DNA from 4 places in the Pseudomonas sp. GB2N2 genome. Region 1 is predicted to be linked to each of the others. Evidence: predicted binding sites of a transcription regulator. Region 1 holds the regulator's gene; each other region holds the start of a gene.
What was found. The regulator FliA, encoded in region 1, starts transcription of late flagellar genes. The targets are predictions, from matches to a motif close to CTAAAGTTTNNNNNNNNNNNGCCGNTAA.
Positions count from the first base shown of each region.

Region 2: the regulator FliA is predicted to act here: its motif matches at 1,611-1,638, upstream of ACYZT4_RS26740 (flagellar protein MotY).
Region 3: the regulator FliA is predicted to act here: its motif matches at 2,702-2,729, upstream of ACYZT4_RS21830 (methyl-accepting chemotaxis protein).
Region 4: the regulator FliA is predicted to act here: its motif matches at 1,667-1,694, upstream of flgM (flagellar biosynthesis anti-sigma factor FlgM).

Region 1 is NZ_CM142701.1:2,859,269-2,863,479, forward strand. Features, by position in the region: gene ACYZT4_RS13245 (chemotaxis protein CheA) at 1-448, opposite strand, end outside; gene ACYZT4_RS13250 (protein phosphatase CheZ) at 496-1,284, opposite strand; gene ACYZT4_RS13255 (chemotaxis response regulator CheY) at 1,307-1,678, opposite strand; gene fliA (RNA polymerase sigma factor FliA) at 1,846-2,586, opposite strand; gene fleN (flagellar synthesis regulator FleN) at 2,583-3,413, opposite strand; gene flhF (flagellar biosynthesis protein FlhF) at 3,530-4,211, opposite strand, start outside.
Region 2 is NZ_CM142701.1:5,751,885-5,756,095, reverse strand. Features, by position in the region: gene ACYZT4_RS26745 (argininosuccinate synthase) at 1-509, opposite strand, end outside; gene ACYZT4_RS26740 (flagellar protein MotY) at 639-1,547, opposite strand; gene pyrC (dihydroorotase) at 1,705-2,751, shown strand; gene rnt (ribonuclease T) at 2,748-3,425, shown strand; gene ACYZT4_RS26725 (peroxiredoxin C) at 3,502-4,104, opposite strand.
Region 3 is NZ_CM142701.1:4,724,073-4,728,283, reverse strand. Features, by position in the region: gene ACYZT4_RS21835 (aldose 1-epimerase family protein) at 1-481, opposite strand, end outside; gene ACYZT4_RS21830 (methyl-accepting chemotaxis protein) at 622-2,598, opposite strand; gene ACYZT4_RS21825 (LysR substrate-binding domain-containing protein) at 2,780-3,700, opposite strand; gene ACYZT4_RS21820 (NorM family multidrug efflux MATE transporter) at 3,859-4,211, shown strand, end outside.
Region 4 is NZ_CM142701.1:153,136-157,346, reverse strand. Features, by position in the region: gene ACYZT4_RS00765 (chemotaxis protein CheV) at 1-722, opposite strand, end outside; gene flgA (flagellar basal body P-ring formation chaperone FlgA) at 804-1,565, shown strand; gene flgM (flagellar biosynthesis anti-sigma factor FlgM) at 1,731-2,057, shown strand; gene ACYZT4_RS00750 (flagella synthesis protein FlgN) at 2,106-2,573, shown strand; gene ACYZT4_RS00745 (flagellar brake protein) at 2,666-3,412, shown strand; gene ACYZT4_RS00740 (MFS transporter) at 3,475-4,211, opposite strand, start outside.

The sequences.
Region 1 (4,211 bases):
ATTCGGCTTCGGCAGCCGGTTGTTCCAGCTCAGCCACAGGCGCGGCTTGATCGGCGGATTGCGGCTCGGCCAGACGGGCCAGCGCCGCGAGCAATTCAGGTGTAGCAGGCGTGATCGGGCTGCGTTCGCGGACTTCAGTGAACATGCTGTTCACCGCGTCCAGCGCTTCGAGAACCACGTCCATCAGTTCCGAGTCGACGCGACGCTCACCCTTGCGCAGGATGTCGAACACGTTCTCGGCGATGTGACAGCACTCCACCAGCTCGTTGAGCTGGAGGAAGCCGGCGCCCCCTTTTACAGTGTGAAAACCGCGAAAAATTGCATTGAGCAAATCCGCATCATCCGGTCGGCTTTCTAGCTCGACCAGCTGTTCGGACAGTTGCTCTAGAATCTCGCCGGCCTCAACCAGAAAATCCTGAAGGATTTCTTCATCGGCGCCGAAGCTCATTAAGGGGGTGCTCCTAACAGGTCTAAAAACCTAAAATACCTAAAATTCTAAAACCCTAGGCTGGATAGCAAATCGTCCACATCGTCCTGACCGGACACAACGTCTTCTCTTTTATCGGCATGAATCTGCGGACCTTCACCCTGAGAGAGATGTTTTTGCGGATCTTTTTCTGCAAGCATCGCGTCACGGTCATGTTCGATGCCCGCGAAGCGGTCCACCTGGCTGGCCATGAGTACGAGCTTGAGCAAGTTGCTTTCCACTTCGGTGACCAGTTGGGTCACACGCTTGATCACTTGACCGGTGAGGTCCTGATAATCCTGGGCGAGCAGGATGTCGTTGAGGTTGCTCGACACGGCGCGACCGTCTTCGCTGCTGCGCAGTAGAAAACCGTCGACTCGCCGGGCCAGTTCGCGGAACTCCTCAGCCCCGACTTCGCGACGCATGAACCGTCCCCAGTCGGTGCTCAATGCCTGGGCTTCATCACTCAGGCGGTTGACCAGCGGCGTGGCGTTTTCCACCAGGTCCATGGTGCGGTTGGCCGCGGCCTCAGTCAGCTTGACCACATACCCCAGACGCTCGGTGGCGTCGGTGATCTGGGACACTTCCTCGGCTTGCGGCATGTTCGGGTCAATCTGGAAATTGACGATCGCGCTATGCAACTCACGGGTGAGTTTGCCAACTTCCTGATACAGGCCGCGGTCACGGGTCTGGTTGAGCTCATGGATCAGTTGCACAGCGTCGCCGAACTTGCCTTTTTCGAGGCTCTCAACCAGTTCGACCGCGTGTTTTTTCAGGGTCGATTCAAAATCGCCCTGTGAAGATTCTTTGTGGTCCATAGCTCCCCCGTGGCGCAACTTCTCAACCGATGCGTTCGAAAATCTTCTCGATTTTGTCTTTCAACGCCTGGGCCGTGAAGGGTTTGACCACATAGCCGTTAACACCGGCCTGGGCCGCTTCGATGATCTGCTCGCGCTTGGCTTCAGCGGTGACCATCAGCACTGGCAAGTGCTTGAGCTTTTCATCGGCGCGCACGTGGCGCAGCAGGTCGATACCGGTCATGCCGGGCATGTTCCAGTCCGTTACCAGAAAGTCGATGCTGCCGCTGTTGAGCACCGGAATGGCAGTAGTGCCATCGTCGGCCTCGACCGTGTTGGTGAACCCAAGGTCACGCAACAGGTTTTTTATGATCCGCCGCATCGTTGAGAAGTCATCAACGATGAGGATTTTCATGTTCTTGTCCAATTCGACCTCCAAGCAGTCTTAAACGCGCCCAGCACCTGGACGCGCCATTTCAATCAATCCGGCAAAGCATTCGATGACTGTCTGGAGCACAACAGATCGAGACCGGCGCAGTTCAACACCACACCAGCCTCGTTCGCAGTGTCCCCACACTGCCTTCAGCGCGCTCGCCACTCCCCCAAACGCCCCCGCAAACGGGCCGCGCACTGGCTGTGTAACTGGCTGACCCGAGATTCGCTGACCCCCAGGACTTCACCGATTTCCTTGAGATTCAGCTCTTCGTCGTAGTACAGCGCCAACACCAGTCGCTCACGCTCCGGCAAATTGGCAATCGCGTCCGCCAGCGCCGCCTGGAAGCGTTCATCTTCCAGATCGCGTGACGGCTCGAGATGAGCACTTGCGCCATCCTCGTGCAGCCCTTCGTGTTCGCCGTCCTGCAACAGATCGTCGAAACTGAATAACCGGCTGCCCAGGGTGTCGTTCAAGATCCCGTAGTAATCGTCGAGACTCAATTGGAGTTCGGCCGCAACCTCGTGATCTTTAGCGTCACGACCGGTTTTTGCTTCAATCGAGCGAATAGCGTCGCTGACCATGCGGGTATTGCGGTGGACCGAACGTGGCGCCCAGTCCCCCTTGCGAACTTCATCGAGCATCGCGCCGCGGATTCGTATGCCCGCGTACGTCTCGAAACTCGCGCCTTTGCTGGCGTCATATTTGGTCGACACTTCAAGCAGGCCGATCATCCCGGCCTGGATCAGGTCTTCGACCTGGACACTGGCCGGCAGTCGCGCCAGCAAGTGATAGGCAATGCGTTTGACCAATGGCGCGTAACGCTCGATCAGCTCGTACTGCGCGTCACGTGCCGACTTCTTGTAGAGGTTGTAACCGCTGGATGTCATAGCACGGGCCCTGCCGTTTGTTGCACGAGGCGCTCGACGAAAAACTCCAGGTGCCCGCGCGGGTTGGCGGGCAGCGGCCAGGTATCGACCTTTTGTGCGATGGCCTTGAACGCCAGGGAGCACTTGGAACGCGGGAAAGCTTCATAGACTGCGCGCTGCTTTTGAACCGCCTTGCGCACGCTTTCGTCGTAAGGCACCGCGCCGACATATTGCAGGGCGACGTCCAGGAAGCGGTCCGTGACCTTAGTCAACTTGGCGAACAGGTTGCGGCCTTCCTGCGGGCTCTGGGCCATGTTGGCCAGGACGCGGAAGCGGTTCATGCCGTAGTCGCGGTTCAGCAGTTTGATCAGTGCGTAGGCGTCAGTGATCGAAGTCGGCTCGTCGCAGACCACCAGCAGGACTTCCTGCGCGGCGCGAACAAAACTGACTACCGAGTCACCGATACCTGCAGCGGTGTCGATCACCAGCACGTCGAGGTTGTCGCCGATATCGCTGAATGCCTGGATCAGACCGGCGTGCTGCGCCGGGCTCAAATGCACCATGCTCTGGGTGCCTGATGCGGCCGGGACGATGCGGATGCCGCCGGGGCCCTGCAACAGGACGTCGCGCAGCTCACAGCGGCCTTCGATCACGTCGGCCAGGGTACGTTTTGGTGTCAGTCCCAGCAGAACGTCAACGTTCGCCAGTCCCAGATCGGCGTCCAACAGCATGACGCGTCGGCCGAGCTCAGCCAGAGCCAGGGACAAGTTCACTGACACGTTAGTCTTGCCGACGCCACCTTTGCCGCCGGTCACCGCGATCACCTGTACGGGATGCATGCTGCCCATGTTATTTCTTTACCTTGTCTTGCATAGACGGAGGCCACATTACTGGCTGCGCGTTCTCAACCGGAACAATGCATGGCAGACCATCGATGTAGGTACAAAAACTTTTCATTGATACCTCAGCCGACCTGCTTGGTCGGGCTGTGGTAAATATCAGCGAACATGTCAGCCATGGCTTCTTCGCTGGGTTCTTCCTGCATTTGCACGCTGACGGCGCGACTGACCAACTGATGCCGACGCGGCAGATGCAAATCATCCGGAATCCGCGGTCCATCGGTCAGGTAAGCCACCGGCAACTCATGACTGATTGCCAGGCTCAACACTTCGCCCAGACTTGCCGTTTCATCCAGTTTAGTCAGGATGCAGCCAGCGAGCCCGCAGCGCTTGTAACTGTGATAAGCGGCCGTTAGAACCTGTTTCTGGCTGGTGGTTGCGAGAACCAGGTAATTTTTTGATTTGATGCCACGACCGGCCAGGCTTTCGAGCTGCATGCGCAGCGCCGGATCGCTGGCCTGCAGGCCCGCGGTATCGATCAGCACCACGCGTTTGCGCAGCAACGGCTCCAGCGCCTGGACCAGGGACTGGCCCGGATCGACGTGGGTCACCGACACGTTAAGGATTCGACCCAAAGTCTTGAGCTGTTCCTGGGCACCGATGCGGTAGCTGTCCATGCTCACCAGCGCGATGTTCTGCGCGCCGTACTTGAGCACGTAACGGGCTGCGAGCTTGGCCAGCGTGGTGGTCTTGCCCATGCCGGCAGGGCCGACCATGGCGATCACACCACCCTCTTCCAGCGGCTCG
Region 2 (4,211 bases), 2.9 Mb from region 1:
CGCTCGATCGGGATATTGTGCTTTTCAGCGTAATCCATCAGCTTTTCACGGGACAGCAGGTCCCATTCGCGCCACGGTGCGATGACTTTCACACCTGGCTTCAGCGCGTAGGCGCCCAGTTCGAAACGAACCTGGTCATTGCCTTTGCCGGTGGCGCCGTGGGAAATCGCGTCAGCGCCGGTTTCGTTGGCGATTTCGATCAGGCGCTTGGCGATCAACGGACGAGCGATGGAAGTACCCAGCAGGTACTCGCCTTCGTAAACGGTGTTGGCGCGGAACATCGGGAACACGAAATCACGCACGAATTCTTCGCGCAGATCGTCGATGTAGATTTCTTTCACGCCCATGGCCTGAGCCTTGGCGCGGGCCGGCTCGACCTCTTCGCCCTGACCCAGGTCAGCAGTGAAGGTCACTACTTCACAGTTATAAGTATCCTGCAGCCACTTGAGGATCACCGAAGTGTCCAGGCCGCCGGAATACGCCAGAACGACCTTGTTTACGTCCGCCATGCCATCACTCCACGGGGTTCTACGGAAAGCCGGGAAGTCTAACGCTCATACGGAATTATTTACAGTGGCGCGACAGCTTATGACGACGAAGCGACAGATTATGTCGAGCGAGCGACGAGTACGGCTCGCTCAGGACGTCTTTGCAGCGCTCGCCGATACGGTGGCCTGAGGCGCTGGCGACTCGATCGGCGCCACCCGGGCGAGGTGCACGTTGACCCTACGATTCTTCGCCCGATTGGCGGCATTAGTGTTGGGTGCCAACGGATAACGCTCGCCATGGAAGCGCACGGTAATCTGCGATTCCTGAATACCGTTGGCCTTGAAAAACTCCATGACCGCCAGCGCTCGGCGTCTCGACAGATCGCGGTTGGCCAGGCGATTGCCGCTGTTGTCGGAGTGGCCATCCAGTTCGATGTGATTGACCGTCGGATCGGCCTTCATGAACTCCAGCATCACCTGCAACTGAGCCTTGGCCTGCGCGTCGAGATCCAGGCCTTCGCCAGGGAAACCGATCTGCGACTGTTTGACCTGCTCGAAATTCTTCGGCAGCAGTTTCGCCACACAGCTTTGATAATCGTTGAACGCCTTGCTGAACTTGACCGGCAATAGCCGCACTTCCGACACTCGGCCATCGCCCGAATAATGCCGAATGACTGGACTGCGTCCATCGATCAAACCACTGATCAATCGTCCGGCCTGGACCTGCGAAGTGTTGAACAGCACATTGCCGCTGCCGATTTGCACAGAACCGAGGTTGATGTCACCACGCCCGGGCTGCCAGGGTGCAGCGGCCGCCAGCAAGGTCGCCGAACCACCGCCGACCATCGAGTTGTAGGCTTTCAGACGGAATGTCGCCTGCTCGCCGGCACGGCGCACGAACTCACCCGAACCGAAATCGGTGATCGGTTGAGTCAGGCGACACTCGAATTTGTCCCCCTCGACCGTCCACTCGATGCTTTCCAGACGAGTCTGGAAAGTGAGCGCCATCGCGGGAAGGCTGACAAACACGCTGAGCAAGGCTAAATAACGCTGGCGCACGGGAGGCTCCACTGGCTTCTACAACAAAAAGAACGACACAGATATTTACGGCATACCTGTTGGATATCGGAAGCTTCCTGCAAAACTTGATAGCGAGTGCCTGAGAGAGTCTTTTCCGGTAGCATTCCCCTCAGTTTGACCCGCCTGGAATCCCCTCATGTCCGACCGCCTGACCCTGCTGCGTCCCGACGACTGGCACATTCATCTTCGCGATGGTGCCGTGTTGACCAATACCGTTGCGGATGTCGCGCGCACCTTTGGTCGCGCCATCATCATGCCCAACCTGGTACCGCCGGTGCGTAACGCCGCTGAAGCCGACGGCTATCGCCAGCGGATTCTCGCTGCACGTCCGGCCGGCAGCCGTTTCGAACCGTTGATGGTCCTTTACCTGACCGACCGCACCCAGCCCGAAGAAATTCGTGAGGCCAAGGCCAGCGGGTTCGTGCACGCCGCCAAGCTGTACCCGGCCGGCGCCACCACCAACTCGGATTCTGGCGTCACCAGCATCGACAAGATTTTCCCGGCGATCGAAGCCATGGCTGAAGTCGGGATGCCTTTGTTGATCCACGGTGAAGTCACTCGTGGCGATGTCGACGTGTTCGACCGCGAAAAAATCTTCATCGATGAGCATATGCGTCGTTTGGTGGAACGTTTCCCGACGCTCAAAGTGGTGTTCGAACACATCACCACCGCAGACGCCGTGCAGTTCGTCAACGCGGCGTCGGCCAACGTTGGCGCGACCATCACCGCGCATCACCTGCTGTACAACCGCAACCACATGCTGGTTGGCGGGATTCGGCCGCACTTCTACTGCCTGCCTATTCTCAAGCGCAATACGCACCAGGAAGCCCTGCTCGACGCCGCCACCAGCGGCAGCGAAAAGTTCTTCCTTGGTACCGACTCGGCGCCTCACGCCCAGCATGCCAAGGAAGCCGCTTGCGGCTGTGCCGGGTGTTACACGGCTTACGCGGCGATCGAGATGTACGCCGAAGCCTTCGAACAACGCAACGCGCTGGACAAGCTTGAAGCCTTCGCCAGCCTCAACGGCCCGCGTTTCTACGGTCTGCCGGTGAACACCGATCGCATCACCCTGGTCCGCGACGAATGGACCGCCCCAACCAGCCTGCCATTTGGCGAGCTGACTGTTATCCCGCTGCGCGCCGGTGAAAAACTGCGCTGGCGCCTGCTGGAGGAAAACGCGTGAGTGAAGACCATTTCGACGACGAACAGGACGGTCAAGGCGGCGGAGGGGGTTCGCGCCACCCGATGGCCGCTCGCTTCCGTGGATACCTGCCAGTCGTTGTCGACGTTGAAACCGGCGGTTTCAACTCTGCCACTGACGCCTTGCTGGAAATTGCCGCGACCACCATCGGCATGGACGAAAAAGGGTTTGTGTACCCCGATCACACGTACTTCTTCCGTGTAGAGCCTTTCGAAGGCGCGAACATCGAAGCGGCTGCGCTGGAATTCACCGGTATCAAGCTCGATCACCCGCTGCGCATGGCGGTGAGTGAAGAGGCGGCGCTGACCGATATCTTCCGTGGCATCCGCAAGGCGTTGAAAGCCAACGGCTGCAAACGGGCGATTCTGGTCGGGCACAACAGCAGCTTCGACCTGGGCTTCCTGAATGCGGCGGTGGCGCGGCTGGACATGAAGCGCAATCCGTTTCATCCGTTCTCCAGCTTCGACACGGCCACCCTGGCCGGTCTCGCCTACGGTCAAACCGTGCTGGCGAAAGCCTGTCAGGCAGCCGATATCGACTTCGACGGCCGTGAGGCCCACTCGGCTCGCTACGACACCGAGAAGACGGCCGAGCTGTTCTGCGGCATCGTCAACCGCTGGAAACAAATGGGTGGCTGGGAAGATTTCAACGATTGATAGCAGTCGTCGGGTTTTATCCCGCCCATAAAAAAACCGGCCTCATCGGCCGGTTTTTTTATGCTTTGAACGTGCCTTACAGGGCAGCAGCGTTCTCGGTCAGGTAAGCCGCGACGCCTTCGGTCGAAGCGGTCATGCCCTTGTCGCCTTTTTTCCAGTTGGCAGGGCAGACTTCGCCGTGCTCTTCGTGGAATTGCAGAGCGTCGACCAGACGGATCAGCTCTTCGATGTTACGGCCCAGCGGCAGGTCGTTGATGATCTGCGAACGGACAACGCCTTTGTCGTCGATCAGGAACGCGCCACGGAAAGCCACGCCGCCTTCGGATTCAACGTCGTAGGCCTTGGCGATTTCGTGCTTCAGGTCGGCAGCCATGGTGTAACGGACTTCGCCGATACCGCCATTGTTGACCGGCGTGTTGCGCCAGGCGTTGTGGGTGAAATGCGAGTCGATCGAAACAGCGATCACTTCAACATTGCGCGACTTGAAGTCCGACATGCGGTTGTCCAGAGCGATCAGCTCGGATGGGCAAACGAAGGTGAAGTCCAGTGGGTAGAAGAACACCAGGCCGTATTTGCCTTTGATGGCCGACGACAGGGTGAAGCTGTCGACGATTTCGCCATTGCCGAGTACGGCCGGTACGGTGAAGTCAGGGGCTTGCTTGCCTACGAGTACGCTCATTGAATATCTCCTGGTGTAAAAACGTGAAGTTCCGGGTTTGCGCCAGCCTGCCACCCTCAAGCGACAGCCCTGTGACACACGCCCGCTTCATAAGGACCGGCCATCAT
Region 3 (4,211 bases), 1.9 Mb from region 1:
CAGGGATGTTGGCGGCGCGACCGTGCAGGGTCAGCAGTTCGCCATTGTCCATCCCGGGATGGCCGACCCACTCGTAGCCGCAGCGGGCGACCAGTTCGTTAAAACCTTCGAGCCAGCCCAGTCCGCCGCGCCCGTTGAGTTCGATGAAAGAGGGATTGACCACATCTTTGACCGGCGAATCCCAGCCCATTCGGGTATTGCCTACAGACGCCTGTAAGACGTTCATTCCGCGAGTCGGCACCACCGAGAGTTTCATTGTGCCGTTATCGATGTCGACGATGCTGACGCCCTCCTGTCGACCGCCGTGCAAGGTTCGCAGGGTAACGGAGAACGGTTTGGCGGTTTTTACGCCGAGTTGCTGGCTGGTGATCTGCCAGTTTTGCGCGGCTTTGTCGGCATCGAGGAGAACGTAATCCCAAGCCGAAGCGTGGGTGGCAGCGGAGAGCGCGCTGAGGGCAACGAAGAGTTTGAGCGGGGTCATGGCAGCAGCCTTTCTTGGAGTTGTGCCATTTGTATAGACTTGCTGAAACGATTCATCAAGCAAAATGTATGAACAGCTAGCGGTGCTCGAACTGTGGATCCATTCGCGGGCAAGCCCGCGAAGACGATTGCCGCAGCGCCTCAACGAAACCGGTCTACCTCTTGGCGCAATTCCGCCGCCAGGCTTTCCAGTTCCTTCGCGGTGATCGCCAGGTTCGACACCACTTCGCGCTGTTCACTGTTCGCCAGCGCAATGCTTTGCAGGTTGCTGCTCAGCAAGGTCGCCGTGCTGCTCTGCTCCTGAGTCGCAGTGGTGATCGCCGCAAATTGCTCACCGGCAGAGCGGCTTTGCTCGTCAATTCGCGCCAGTGCCGAAGCGACGTTGGCATTTCGCGACAGGCCTTCCTGCATCAGGACGTTGCCCTGTTCCATGGTGCTGATGGCGTTGCCGGTTTCTTGCTGGATGCTCGAAATCATCCCGGAAATTTCATCAGTCGCCTGACGAGTACGCGAAGCCAGGTTACGCACCTCATCAGCCACCACCGCAAAACCGCGACCTTGCTCACCGGCACGGGCCGCTTCGATGGCGGCGTTGAGCGCCAGCAAGTTGGTTTGTTCGGCGATCGAAGTAATCACACCGACAATGCCGCCGATTTCCTGAGAACGCTGACCCAAGGTGTTGATCACCGTGGCGGTGCTGTTCAACGCGCCAGCGATCTGCTCCAGGGACGAGGACGCTTCGTCCATCGATGTGCGACCGATCTGGGTTTGCTGCGCGTTTTCCTGCGCCAGACGCTGCGTGCTGCCCATGTTGTCGGCAATGTTCAGCGAGGTGGCGCTGAATTCTTCCACGGCACCGGCCATGCTGGTGATTTCGCCGGACTGCTGTTCCATGCCTTCATAGGCACCACCGGACAAACCGGACAAAGCCTGAGCTCGGCTGTTGACCTCTTGCGAGGCTCTGCGGATGTGCTCGACCATGGTCGACAGCGCCTGGCTCATCTGGTTGAACGCCCGGGACAACTGACCGATTTCGTCATTGCTGGACACGTTCAGACGCACGCTCAGATCACCTGCACCCAAGGCCTCGGCCTGACGCACCAGATCACCCAGCGGCGCGAGTTTGCTGCGCAGCAGCCAGACCGCCGAACCCACCGCGATCAACATCGCCAAGAGACTGCCAATCGCCAGTTGAATACCGACGCTCCAGGTCACTGCACTGATTTCTTTCTGCGGCATGCTCGCCACGACCGACCATGGCCCGCCGTCGAACGGCACGGCTACGCTGTAGAAGTCTTCCGAAGTGTCACTCCAGAAATCACCTTTGCCCGGCGTTTTCGCCAATGCGGCGATGGCCGGGACGGCTTTTTCCAGCGCTTGCACGCCGGCAATCGGCACCAGCCATTTGTTTTGCTCGTCCAGTAGCGCCAACGAGCCGGTCTGGCCGATACGGAAGCGTTTGAGGTTGGCGAACTGCGCGTTCTGCGCGTCGGTGTAATCGAATCCTACGAACAGCACGGCAATCACCTTACCGCCGCTGTCGCGCACGGGGGTGTACTGGGTCATGTAGGAGCGTTCGAACAGCAAGGCCCGACCGACGTAACTCTGGCCGGCGATCAAGCGCGCATAGGCCGGATTGGCATGATCCAGCAATGTGCCGATGGCGCGCGTGCCGTCCTGTTTGCTCAGGGAGGTGCTGACCCGAATGAAATCCTCGCCGCTGCGCACGAACACCGTCGCCACGCCCGCGGTCATTTGCTTGAACTCGTCCACTTCCTTGAAGTTGTTGTTCAACACTTCGCTGCCCAGGTGCAGGCCCGGCGCCTGCGTGCCTGCCACGGCCACCGGTTCGTCCGGATGCACATTCAAGCCTGCGCTGAAGCGTTTCTCGAACAATCCGGCCAAGCGCTGGGTGCTCTCACGCAGCGTGCCGTGAAAGGTGCTCAACTGGTCGGCCAGCAAACGGGCTTCACTGGCCAGGTGCTCTTCGCGAGTGGCAAGGTTGGCCGTGTCCAGCGAACGCAACGCGAACAGGGTACTGCCGCTGATGACAATCGCCAGAATCACGGCGAGCGCGAGACCAAGCTGTGAGGCGATCCGGGCACGAGGTTGAGACATGACAGCTCCTGGCCGAGCGACCGGATCTACCTTGATCGGCTGCTCAGCAAAATTTCTAATAATGGGAAAACGTCGAACCTGCACGAAGGTTCCACTTGCAGATTCTTCGGCGGCAAACCTGAATACTTGAGTAATTAGCCGGGGTATGGCGCAACGCCTCTATTTGGAAGGCTTCATCGATTCAGCTCAAGTGCTCGACGTCTGGCAATGTCATGGCTCGGACTTCCCCTTGCAGGAAATCGCTTAAACGGCGCAACCGTTCACCTCCGGGGCGCGTTTTCGGCCAGACGAGGTAATAATTCTCACCACTGGCGACGGCGGTCGGCCACGGTAAACTCAGGCGCCCCTGAGCCACGTCTTCGGCGACCATCAGCAAATCGCCCATCGACACGCCATAGCCTCGGGCGGCGGCAATCATGCCCAGTTCCAGCGTATCGAACACCTGCCCGCCCTTGAGCGACACCTGATCTGTCAGCCCCATGCGCTCCAGCCAGTTGCGCCAGTCACGACGGTCCGGCGTCGGGTGCAGTAACTCGGCATTGACCAGACGCGCGACATCCCACGGTTGATCCTTCAGAAGATTCGGCGCGCCCACCGGAATCAGTTCCTCCGGGAACAGGAAACTCGCCTCCCAGTCCGGTGGAAAATGCCCGTTGCTGAGGATGACGGCGCAGTCGAATGGCTCATGGTTGAAGTCCACCGAGTCGATGTCCATCCAGGCGCTGGTCAGTTGCACTTCGTTGCCCGGTTGCAGGTGCCGGAAACGGCTGAGCCGCGCCAATAACCAGCGCATGGTCAGGGTCGACGGCGCCTTCATGCGCAGGATGTCGTCTTCGGCGCGCAAGGTGTTGCAGGCGCGTTCGAGTGCGGTGAAGCCTTCGCGAATGCCGGGCAGGATCAGCCGCGCCGACTCCGTCAGTTGCAAGTTACGCCCACTGCGATGAAACAGCCGACAGGCGAAATGCTCTTCGAGGGTACGAATGTGCCGACTGACCGCGCTCTGGGTAATCGACAGCTCTTCGGCGGCGCGGGTAAACGAGCTGTGCCGCGCCGCCGCTTCGAAGGCGCGAAGGGCATAAAGAGGAGGAAGACGACGGGACATTCGGAAAGCTCCTATTGCGCAATGACCTCAACTTATCAGAAGTTCTCCAGGATGAGTTTTAATCATGCCACCCATCCTTTTTATCCCTTTGTGCAAACCCCGCGGAGCGCCGAGAATCGACGCTTTCCTGTCAACTTTACCTACAGAGCGTGATGACCATGCAGCATCCTGCGCGTATTGAACTCTGGGCCATCCTGCGGCTGGCGGGGCCGTTGATTGCCTCGCAGTTGGCGCACATGCTGATGGTTCTCACCGACACGTTGATGATGGCGCGCCTGAGCCCCGAGGCGCTGGCCGGCGGCGGGCTTGGCGCGGCGACGTATTCGTTTGTGTCGATTTTCTGCATCGGCGTGATCGCGGCGGTCGGTACGTTGGTGGCAATCCGTCAGGGCGCGGGCGATATCGTCGGCGCTGCCCGGCTGACTCAGGCCGGGCTGTGGCTGGCGTGGTTGATGGCGCTGGTGGCCGGGTTGCTGCTGTGGAACCTCAAACCGGTGTTGCTGCTGTTCGG
Region 4 (4,211 bases), 2.7 Mb from region 1:
ATCTCGATGTCGGAGATCATCATCAGGAACTCTTCTTCCGGCTTCTTGCCCTCGTCGACCAGCTTGCGCAAGTAATCCAGCGCCTGCTTGCCGTCGTTCAACGCCACGACTTCGACACCCACCGTCTGCAGGCAACGCGTGACCTGCTTGCGCGCCACCGACGAGTCATCGACCGTCAGCACTTTCAGCGACAGCGCCTTGTGCTGGGTCTCGACGTCGACCACACCCACGGAAATCGCTTCCGGGGTGGGCGCCACTTCCGCCAGCACTTTCTCGACGTCGATGATTTCGACTAACTGATTGTCGACCCGAGTCACAGCAGTCAGGTAATGATCGCGCCCGGTGCCCTTGGGAGGTGGATGAATCTCCTCCCAGTTCATGTTGACGATGCGTTCCACCGAGCGCACCAGGAAACCCTGGGTCTTGGTGTTGTACTCCGTGATGATCACGAATGGATTGCTTTGATCTTTAAGCGCTCCGGAACCGGTCGCCATTGCCAGATCAAGGATCGGAATGGTCGCCCCCCGGATGCTTGCCACACCGCACACGACAGGACTGGACTTGGGCATCAGGGTCAGCTTGGGGCATTGCAGCACCTCGCGAACCTTGAACACGTTAATGCCATATAGCTGCTGGCCGTCGAGACGGAACAACAACAGCTCCAGGCGATTCTGCCCTACCAGTTGCGTGCGCTGGTTTACCGAATCCATTACACCAGCCATGCCCAGACTCCTACACCAACGCTAAGTGTGTTGCGACGCACATTCATCACTAAACGGCACGGCGCTTGCTTTTTAACTCTTATGAACACAGAACCGACATTTTTCCGACGCCTGACATCTGCCTGCCGCAAATTGCTTTGTGCAGTGTCGGCCGCGTGCCTGTTCAACGCTGGCAGCCCTGCCCTTGCTGACGCGGTTACCTTGCCTGACATGCTTATCGGCGTCACCCAGGGCTTTCTTGAGTTCACCGTAGAAGACTATCTGGCTACCAGTCAAACGGAAGGTCGCTACGAAATACAAGTCAGCCAGCTCGATCCACGCCTGCGCATGCCCATGTGCGACAAGGAATTGACAGCCAGCCTCGAGAGCCCGGCCAAGCCGTTGGGCCGGGTCACGGTCAAGGTTCGTTGTGAAGGTACTTCGCCCTGGACGGTGTTCGTACCCGCTCAAGTCCGCCTGTTTCGCGAGGTCGTGGCCACCTCCCGGCCCCTGCGCCGCGCCGACATTGTCGAGCCCGGTGACGTGCTCATGCGCGAACGCGACATCAGCCTGATCAACCAGGGATACTTGACGACCCTCGATCAGGCCATCGGCCAGCGACTTACCCGACCAATGGTCGCCGATCAGGTCATTTCCCTGGTCCATCTCGAACAGGCGGAAGTCATCCGCAAGGGCGATCAAGTGGTGATTACGGCCCGCAGCGGTACGCTCAGCGTGCGGATGCCCGGCGAAGCCCTGTCGAATGGCGGCATGAGCGAACAGATTCGTGTAAAAAATCTCAATTCCATGCGGGTCATCAAGGCGCAAGTGACTGCGCCGGGCCAGGTGGAAGTGTCCATGTAGGCACCCTGTTGTCGAAGATGTGGCGTTGCCCCAGGCTGTTCCCTAAACTGTGCCGCATGCAGGAGAAGTGCTGGCGCAGACAGACTCATTGATAAATGGGTCTAAAGTTTTCACAGGGAGAGCCGAAAACATGGCAAGCGTCCAAATACTCAGAGGTTTTTTACCATGGTCATCGATTTCAGCCGTTTGAACAGTTCTTCGTCACTGACGGGCAGTACACGTACCAGCGTTGCCAAGGAAACCGCCGAAAACGGCAAATCCGCCGCGCTGAATACCCCGGCCGAACAGGCCACTACCGTCAAAAGCGGGGAATCGGTACACCTCAGCAATGAGGCTCAACAGTTGCAACAGGTCACTGACAAGCTGCGCGATCAGCCTGCCGTCGACAAAGCCCGCGTGGCCGAGTTGAAAGCAGCGATTGCCGATGGCAGCTACAAAGTCGACAGCAACCGTGTAGCCAGCAAACTGCTCAACTTCGAAGCCCAGCGCTAGGCCACGGCCCGCGCCAGGCTTTTGGACGCTTAAAACCCAAGGCCAGCCATGCACGACACTAATTTACTGCAACTGATCACCGACGATTTTGCTCCAGCGCAACACTTGCTGGAGCTCCTGCAAACCGAGTCCCTCGCCTTGCACGGTCGCAACATGCCACTGCTCGAAGAAATTCTGGCGCAGAAACAGGCAATGATCATTCTGCTCGAACAGCATGGCCGCAAGCGCAGTGAAATCCTCGCCAGCCTTAACCTGCCGGTCAATCGCAACGGTCTGGAGCAACTGGCCAGCCAGTCGAGCCTCGGCGAAGAGTTGCTGGCGCAGAGCGATGTGCTGACCGATCTCCTGGCTCAATGCCAGGCGGCAAATGTCAACAATGGCCAGTCGATCCTGGTCCAGCAGGCCGCCACGGCCAATCAGCTGAAAATTCTCACCGGTGGCGAACCGCCAGCCCTCTATGACGCCCGTGGATCAACCGCCAAGCCGGCCAAGCCGCGCCCGCTCAGTCAGGCTTGAGCCTGTTAATGATCACGCCCTATCAAGACTCGCAACATGCTGGCAATATAGTGGCCAGCCGCAGTCAAATTTTGTCTGGAGATTGATGAACCGTGTCCAATGCCCTAAACGCGGAAGATGCCCCGCAGCCACCCAAGGTGCTCGCGACACCGATGGAAATCTCCGGCAACCTGGGCCAGCTGCAAGACAGCCATGACCCGCTGATCATCACGTTCAACGAGCGCAACCAGCGTTTCCAGACCTATCTGGTAGACGTGGACCGCGACGCTGGCACCATCGCATTCGATGAGATGATCCCCCGCGACGGCGAACGCTTCTTGCAGGCCGGCGAACCGTTCAAGGTCGAAGGCTTCCACGATGGCGTGCGCATCGCCTGGGAAACCAACGATCAATTCACCATCGACGAGTCTGGCGGCGGCCGCTGCTATCGTGGCCCGTTGCCTGCTGAAGTGGTTTATCACCAGCGCCGCAATGCCTTTCGCGCAGCCTTGAAGCTGGCGCAACTGGTCGACGTTGCGCTGGATGGCGAAAAGCTCATGGCGCCGATTCGCGGCAAGCTGCTGGACATCTCCGCCACTGGCTGCAAGCTGCGCTTTGATGGCGATATCACCAGCCGACTGCAACTGGGCCAGGTTTATGACCGTTTCTCCGCCGACCTGCCCTTTGGCAAAATGACCGCGCCAGTCGAGTTGCGCTACCTGCACTTCGAAGAAAGAATCTCCACCACCTTCGCCGGCATCCGCTTTCACAATATGAGCGGGCTTGTGCAGCGTCAGGTCGAGCGATTCGTCTATCAGCTCCAGCGTGAAGCGCGGCGTTTCGACAAAGACGACATGTGATACACGCGCCAATAAAACGGGCAGTCCCTTGCGGTGACTGCCCGTTTTTTTATGCCTGCGCGTTATGGCCTGGCCTCGGTGAAACTCTGCTCGCGCCCTGTGTCAGTTTCTTCCGGAGGTGAAGAAGCTTCTGGCTGAGCTTCCGATTCAGGACTTGGCTCAGGATTGACCGGGTTGTGCATCTGTTCCTGCACCACCTGCTCATCGACCCGTGGATCGAGGCATGCCACCAGCGGCGAACTCGACATGCTGTCCGGCATCGCAACGTGATGCAGCGGCGCGTCGTCTACCTGATGCAGGTTGGTCACCGCTTTCGGGCGAATCCGCCACACCAGCACCAACGCGAAGAAACTGAAGAAGGCGTAAAGCATGTGGCTGCCGAACATCTTCATCAGCACACCGGCCACCAGCGGCCCGATACTGGCGCCGACGCCGTAGGTCACCAGTAGCATCGCCGTCAGCGACACCCGTCGATCCGCCTCGACATGGTCATTGGAAAACGCCACGGCCAGTGGGTATAGGCAGAACTTCACCAGCGAACAGATGAAACCGGTGATGAACAGCACCTCCAGCGGCACCTGCTGCATGATCGCCAGCGGCAGTGCGGCAACCGCCAGCACCAGGGCAAAACAGCGGATCAGCAGTGCCCGGTCATAACGGTCGGACAACCACCCCAACGGCCACTGCACCAGCAGGCCGGCAAAAATGCAGCTACCCATGAACAGACCGACCTGTTCCGTGGACAACCCTTGCTGCGAGGCATAAAGGGGCGCCAGGCCGTAGAACGAACCGATGATCA